3 regions of the Lysinibacillus sp. NPDC098008 genome follow, and region 1 is predicted to be linked to each of the others. Evidence: a T-box and tRNA genes for the amino acid it is inferred to sense, from the RefSeq annotation. Region 1 holds a T-box; the other regions hold tRNA genes.
The links. The T-box of region 1 lies ahead of ileS (isoleucine--tRNA ligase). A T-box ahead of a tRNA ligase gene usually reads a tRNA of that ligase, here a tRNA-Ile.

Region 1 (2,170 bases):
GTGTAAATTGGACAGAGCGAGATGCTGTTGCTTTTGAATTACAAGAGGGCGATATTTTATCGATACGAGGAAGTGGACGTGTTAAAATTATTATGACAGAAGGCCGTACAAAAAAAGATAAAATTCGTCTACAAATCGGTCGATTGGCCCAAAAAGCTTGAAAGTGAAGTAATTTTCATTAATTTTTACTGCTAAGTTGTCGCAACAATTGTATAATAGAAATTATGAATGTACACGTAAAGGAGAGAAGGATTGTATGCCATTATCACCTATTGATATACATAATAAGGAGTTTACAAAGACCTTCAGGGGCTATGCTGAGGACGAGGTCAATGAATTTTTAGATCAGATTATTAAAGATTATGAAATTTTATTGCGTGAGAAAAAAGAAGTTGATCGACAGTTAGAAATCGCTTTAGAGCAAGCGAGGCATTTTAACACCTTAGAAGAAACTTTACAAAAATCTATAGTTGTGGCACAAGAGGCAGCGGATGAAGTACGCAGAAATTCACAAAAAGAGGCAAAGCTTATTGTCAAAGAAGCTGAAAAAAATGCTGATCGAATTGTCAATGAAGCATTAACAAAGGCACGTAAGGTAACGATTGAAATCGATGAGCTCAAGAAACAATCCAAAGTATTCCGTAATCGCTTTAAAATGCTTGTGGAGGCACAGCTTGACCTATTAAATGCAGATGATTGGGATCATTTGCTGCAATATGATATTGATCTAACTGAAATTCAAGCGTCTGTAGAGGAAGCACAGGAATCCGAAGATTTATAATTTTTTCTCTTGCCCTATAATTGAAACTTGACGTGAATGATTGAATTTCATATACTTTATACTAGCAATTATTTGAACAGATATGCATACAGGCAAAGACGAAGATAGTAATTGTTAGGCGTAGTGAAGCGATTTGGGGATAGTGGAAGCCCAAACAAACAACTAACAATGAAGATCACTTCCGAGCTAAATAACTGAAAGCAGTAAGTTATTTCGTGCCGCACAACGTTAACGTGCTTGAAAGAGGTAGTGCAATTTGAATTGTGCTGCAACTAGGGTGGTACCGCGAGTAGAAGCTTCTCGTCCCTTTGTGGGATTGAGGGCTTTTTTTATTTGCAGGCAGAAGCATTAGGTTTGCTATGTTTGCCAATAATTGTTGTAGATGTTTTGTTTGTAATCGTAAAGGAGGAATTTTAATGGTTGAATACAAGGATACTTTATTAATGCCAAAAACAGATTTCCCAATGCGCGGAAATTTACCAGCAAATGAGCCAAAAATGCAAGAAAAATGGAATGACATGGATATTAACAAATTACAGATGGAGCGTACAGAAGGTCGCCCTGAGTTTGTGTTACATGATGGTCCTCCATATGCAAATGGTGATATTCATATTGGTCACGCATTAAACAAAGTATTAAAGGATATGATTACACGTCATCGTTCAATGTCTGGTTATCATGTGAACTATGTACCAGGTTGGGATACACATGGTTTACCAATTGAGCAGGCATTAGCAAATAAAGGTGTTAAACGTAAGGAAATGTCTGTGGCGGAATTCCGTCAGCTTTGTGAAAAATATGCTTATGAGCAAATCGACAATCAACGCCAGCAATTTAAACGTTTAGGTGTACGTGGTGATTGGGAAAATCCATATATTACATTAAAGCCTGAATTTGAAGCGCGTCAAATTGAAGTATTCGGGAAAATGGCAGAAAAGGGCTATATCTATAAGGGCTTAAAGCCTGTTTATTGGTCACCATCTTCTGAATCGGCTCTTGCAGAGGCTGAAATCGAGTATAAAGATATTAAATCACCATCTATTTATGTCAGCTTTGCGATTAAAGATGCAAAAGGCGTTGTGCCAGCAGATGCGAAATTTATTATTTGGACAACAACACCTTGGACATTACCAGCAAACTTAGGGATTTCTTTAAATCCTGAATTTATCTATGTAGTAGTGGCAGTGGCAGAGAAGAAATTCATTATTGCTAAAGAATTAGTAGAGTCAGTGGCAACTGCGCTTAACTGGGAATCGTATGAAATTGTACAGGAAGTGAAAGGTGAGGCACTTGACCGTATTGTAGCACAGCATCCATTCTATGATCGTGAATCACTTATTATGGTAGGTGAGCATGTAACGGCTGATGCTGGTACTGGCTGTGTGCATA
Region 2 (2,170 bases), on a different contig from region 1:
ATCCGTCCCCCTCCACCATTTTTAGGGGCATAGTTCAACGGTAGAATAGAGGTCTCCAAAACCTTTGGTGTGGGTTCGATTCCTACTGCCCCTGCCAGGTCTTGAGGTACTCGTTCATATGTAGCTGTTATCATATATAGTGGCGATTGTGGCGAAGTGGTTAACGCATCGGATTGTGGTTCCGACATTCGTGGGTTCGATTCCCATCAGTCGCCCCATTTTAATGTTGGGGTATAGCCAAGCGGTAAGGCAACGGATTTTGATTCCGTCATGCCTAGGTTCGAATCCTAGTACCCCAGCCATTTTTTCTTTTATGAGCCATTAGCTCAGTTGGTAGAGCATCTGACTTTTAATCAGAGGGTCGAAGGTTCGAGTCCTTCATGGCTCATTGTTATTACATAATAAGCGCCCGTAGCTCAATTGGATAGAGCGTCTGACTACGGATCAGAAGGTTATGGGTTCGACTCCTGTCGGGCGCGCCAATAAAATGTGTTTTCGGAATGTAGCTCAGCTTGGTAGAGCACTTGGTTTGGGACCAAGGGGTCGTAGGTTCGAATCCTGTCATTCCGACCATTTTCTAAAATGATGGGGCCTTAGCTCAGCTGGGAGAGCGCCTGCCTTGCACGCAGGAGGTCAGCGGTTCGATCCCGCTAGGCTCCACCATATATTTTAATATTTTTGGAGGTATACCCAAGTCTGGCTGAAGGGATCGGTCTTGAAAACCGACAGGCGGGTAACACCGCGCGGGGGTTCGAATCCCTCTACCTCCTCCATTTCTCGGGTCAGTAGCTCAGTTGGTAGAGCATTAGATTGAAGCTCTAAGTGTCGGCGGTTCGATTCCGTCCTGACCCACCATTATTTGCGGGTGTAGTTTAATGGTAAAACCTCAGCCTTCCAAGCTGATGTCGTGAGTTCGATTCTCATCACCCGCTCCAAGGGCCTATAGCTCAGCTGGTTAGAGCGCACGCCTGATAAGCGTGAGGTCGATGGTTCGAGTCCATTTAGGCCCATCAATCATCATTATTCCGAAGTAGCTCAGTTGGTAGTAGCACCTGACTGTTAATCAGGTTGTCGCAGGTTCGAGTCCTGCCTTCGGAGCCACGGCCCGTTGGTCAAGTGGTTAAGACACCGCCCTTTCACGGCGGTAACACGGGTTCGAATCCCGTACGGGTCATCAAGCATGTAGCATAAGTATATGTTACATGCTTTTTTATTTGTCTTTATACTTGTGAATAGTAATGAGGAAATTTAATAAGTATTAGGATAACTAATGGAAAGAGCTGTTCATATATATTTACTTAATAATATATTGACTGCCCTCTCTTAGAAAAATTGATTCTACGATAAATATGTTAATAATTACAGGTCGGCTATAGAAAAAGATGATGCTGGATAAAATATGTCTGTATTTAAAAAATTTAACTGTCATAAATGAGTCCCATCATCGACAATAGTCAAATTACAATGACTTCGGCAAATGCCAAATAGCCGAGGTACATTTCTATATGGATATTTATGATATTCGTTGGGCAGGTAGTAACTATTTTGTTCAGAAATTGTTTAGTACAATATGCTAATCTATACATGTCATCGTAATTCAAAGCCTAGGCATTCAATTTGTGCCTAGGCTTTTCCATTGTTTAATTTTATATAAAATAACATAACAACTAGCTTTAATTTTGAACAAACTATTTCATATATAAAATATGTATGTTTTTTTAAAAGATATTTTCATGGTGCTAGCACTTTCCTTCCTCTAATATGAGGGTAGATGGAGGAATTGGACTATGAATAGACAGGAGATACAGCAATTTTTAAAGCTTTATCAAGCAGAGCAAAATCACTCAAATACTTGGTTAGAAAATAGATTGCAGCAAATTGCAGCAGCAGGTGAATATAATCCTACAACAGAGGAAATAGTTTTTGGTGCACGAGTGGCATGGCGTAACAGTAATAAATGTATTGGACGTCTATTTTGGCAGTCGCTACATGTAGTAGATGCACGCAATGTTCTAGACGAGCAGGAAGTTTTTCAAAAATTACTAGAACATATCCAGTACGCTACAAATAATGGGAAAATCCGTCCGACTATTACAGTATTTGCATCAGGAAGGGTGCGAATTTGGAATCATCAGCTAATACGCTATGCAGGTTATGAAACGGATTCAGG
Region 3 (2,170 bases), on a different contig from region 1:
GCCACAAGGCTTTGAAAATTCGGCTTCTATTGGCTACATACTAGGCAATAAACGTGATATGGAACTTGAAAATTTTATATATAAGCATATCTATCAGGTAGATGTACACATTGATAAAGGTAGTAGCAGCAGCCCATTGGTTGATGTCAATACAGGCAATGTAATAGGCATTAACTCTCTGTTATACACAACTGGAACAAGCACTAATTTCGCCTTCTCCATTCCTCTTTATAGCATTTGAGGGATGGGCTGCTAAGCCTCTTACTGCTAATGAGGTTCATGCTGTTGCGAATGTCTATGTAAATGATCGAGAAGCTCCAATTGAAGAGGACACAATGAACGAAACGGATGCCCTATTAGCAGGGCAATTCGTGCAAGCATTCCGGCTTTATTATGAAATGGCACTCAATGAAGGTGATTTTTACTGGATTGCCGATAGCCTTACAGAGGAATATGTGAATGACATTGCATACCAAGATCATTATTTCTTTTTTGCAGGCAATGAGATACTAGATGTTCAATATTCAAATGGTCAATACTATATAGAAATAAATAGGATATTTGATTTCTACGATGCACAAGATAACTATCAATTCTATGATCGCTATAAGATCTATACGGTGATTACGGTGCATATAAAATTGCAAATATTAAAATTCACTACTTTCAATGTAATCAAAAAGTGCAGCGAATGACTCTAAACTCATCCACTGCACTGTTAGATGCTATCCGTCGATTTAGCGTCACTTTCACGCTTCTATCCGTCTAGTAGAGGCGGCTATCCAGCTCTCGACTATTTTGAACAAAAAAATGCAGTAGATGAACGTTCATCTACTGCATTTTGTATGACCCGTACGGGATTCGAACCCGTGTTACCGCCGTGAAAGGGCGGTGTCTTAACCACTTGACCAACGGGCCCATGGCGGAGAAGGAGGGATTTGAACCCTCGCGCCGGTTACCCGACCTACACCCTTAGCAGGGGCGCCTCTTCAGCCTCTTGAGTACTTCCCCTTTTGGCTCCGAAGGCAGGACTCGAACCTGCGACAACCTGATTAACAGTCAGGTGCTACTACCAACTGAGCTACTTCGGAATATTGGTGGGCCTAAATGGACTCGAACCATCGACCTCACGCTTATCAGGCGTGCGCTCTAACCAGCTGAGCTATAGGCCCTCTCTGGAGCGGGTGATGGGAATCGAACCCACGACATCAGCTTGGAAGGCTGAGGTTTTACCATTAAACTACACCCGCATACATGGTGGGTCAGGACGGAATCGAACCGCCGACACTTAGAGCTTCAATCTAATGCTCTACCAACTGAGCTACTGACCCACATGTTAAAATAAATGGCGGTCCCGACCGGGATCGAACCGGCGATCTCCTGCGTGACAGGCAGGCATGTTAACCGCTACACCACGGGACCATTTGATTGCTTTCATCCATAAAAATTGGTTGCGGGGGCCGGATTTGAACCAACGACCTTCGGGTTATGAGCCCGACGAGCTACCACTGCTCCACCCCGCGATAATTATATACTGTTTCGAGTTTTTCAAGCACCATTTATCAAAATTTAAAACTGGAGGAGGTAGAGGGATTCGAACCCCCGCGCGGTGTTACCCGCCTGTCGGTTTTCAAGACCGATCCCTTCAGCCAGACTTGGGTATACCTCCGTAACAATATATAAATGGTGGACCTTGCAGGACTCGAACCTGCGACCGGACGGTTATGAGCCGTCTGCTCTAACCAACTGAGCTAAAGGTCCTTTAAGATGGCGGCAGAGGGGATCGAACCCCCGACCTTACGGGTATGAACCGTACGCTCTAGCCAGCTGAGCTACGCCGCCAGGATCTTTATACTGGTTATTAAATCATGGTGGAGCCTAGCGGGATCGAACCGCTGACCTCCTGCGTGCAAGGCAGGCGCTCTCCCAGCTGAGCTAAGGCCCCATAATTTTTTTGGAAATGGTCGGGAAGACAGGATTCGAACCTGCGACCCCTTGGTCCCAAACCAAGTGCTCTACCAAGCTGAGCTACTTCCCGTACATTTTATTGGCGCGCCCGACAGGAGTCGAACCCATAACCTTCTGATCCGTAGTCAGACGCTCTATCCAATTGAGCTACGGGCGCATATAAAAATGGTGCCGAGGACCGGAATCGAACCGGTACGGTAGT

Region 2: it encodes a tRNA-Ile, which carries the amino acid that the T-box ahead of ileS (isoleucine--tRNA ligase) is inferred to sense. The anticodon was not compared.
Region 3: it encodes a tRNA-Ile, which carries the amino acid that the T-box ahead of ileS (isoleucine--tRNA ligase) is inferred to sense. The anticodon was not compared.

The regions. Positions count from the first base shown of each region.
Region 1 covers NZ_JBIWBA010000002.1:217,908-220,077, reverse strand. The annotation lists gene ACIQVU_RS03450 (YlmH family RNA-binding protein) at 1-161, shown strand, start outside; gene ACIQVU_RS03445 (DivIVA domain-containing protein) at 257-781, shown strand; T-box leader at 868-1,092, shown strand; gene ileS (isoleucine--tRNA ligase) at 1,198-2,170, shown strand, end outside.
Region 2 covers NZ_JBIWBA010000022.1:559-2,728, forward strand. The annotation lists tRNA gene ACIQVU_RS16145 (tRNA-Tyr) at 1-18, shown strand, start outside; tRNA gene ACIQVU_RS16150 (tRNA-Trp) at 24-97, shown strand; tRNA gene ACIQVU_RS16155 (tRNA-His) at 143-218, shown strand; tRNA gene ACIQVU_RS16160 (tRNA-Gln) at 228-302, shown strand; tRNA gene ACIQVU_RS16165 (tRNA-Lys) at 316-388, shown strand; tRNA gene ACIQVU_RS16170 (tRNA-Arg) at 406-482, shown strand; tRNA gene ACIQVU_RS16175 (tRNA-Pro) at 497-573, shown strand; tRNA gene ACIQVU_RS16180 (tRNA-Ala) at 588-663, shown strand; tRNA gene ACIQVU_RS16185 (tRNA-Ser) at 681-773, shown strand; tRNA gene ACIQVU_RS16190 (tRNA-Phe) at 780-855, shown strand; tRNA gene ACIQVU_RS16195 (tRNA-Gly) at 862-935, shown strand; tRNA gene ACIQVU_RS16200 (tRNA-Ile) at 937-1,010, shown strand; tRNA gene ACIQVU_RS16205 (tRNA-Asn) at 1,025-1,101, shown strand; tRNA gene ACIQVU_RS16210 (tRNA-Glu) at 1,103-1,174, shown strand; gene ACIQVU_RS16215 (nitric oxide synthase oxygenase) at 1,788-2,170, shown strand, end outside.
Region 3 covers NZ_JBIWBA010000004.1:220,329-222,498, forward strand. The annotation lists gene ACIQVU_RS06885 (hypothetical protein) at 94-222, opposite strand; gene ACIQVU_RS06890 (TcaA NTF2-like domain-containing protein) at 336-695, shown strand; tRNA gene ACIQVU_RS06895 (tRNA-Glu) at 847-918, opposite strand; tRNA gene ACIQVU_RS06900 (tRNA-Ser) at 921-1,011, opposite strand; tRNA gene ACIQVU_RS06905 (tRNA-Asn) at 1,015-1,091, opposite strand; tRNA gene ACIQVU_RS06910 (tRNA-Ile) at 1,096-1,172, opposite strand; tRNA gene ACIQVU_RS06915 (tRNA-Gly) at 1,177-1,250, opposite strand; tRNA gene ACIQVU_RS06920 (tRNA-Phe) at 1,256-1,331, opposite strand; tRNA gene ACIQVU_RS06925 (tRNA-Asp) at 1,347-1,422, opposite strand; tRNA gene ACIQVU_RS06930 (tRNA-Met) at 1,449-1,523, opposite strand; tRNA gene ACIQVU_RS06935 (tRNA-Ser) at 1,577-1,669, opposite strand; tRNA gene ACIQVU_RS06940 (tRNA-Ile) at 1,685-1,761, opposite strand; tRNA gene ACIQVU_RS06945 (tRNA-Met) at 1,769-1,842, opposite strand; tRNA gene ACIQVU_RS06950 (tRNA-Ala) at 1,870-1,945, opposite strand; tRNA gene ACIQVU_RS06955 (tRNA-Pro) at 1,962-2,038, opposite strand; tRNA gene ACIQVU_RS06960 (tRNA-Arg) at 2,049-2,125, opposite strand; tRNA gene ACIQVU_RS06965 (tRNA-Leu) at 2,135-2,170, opposite strand, start outside.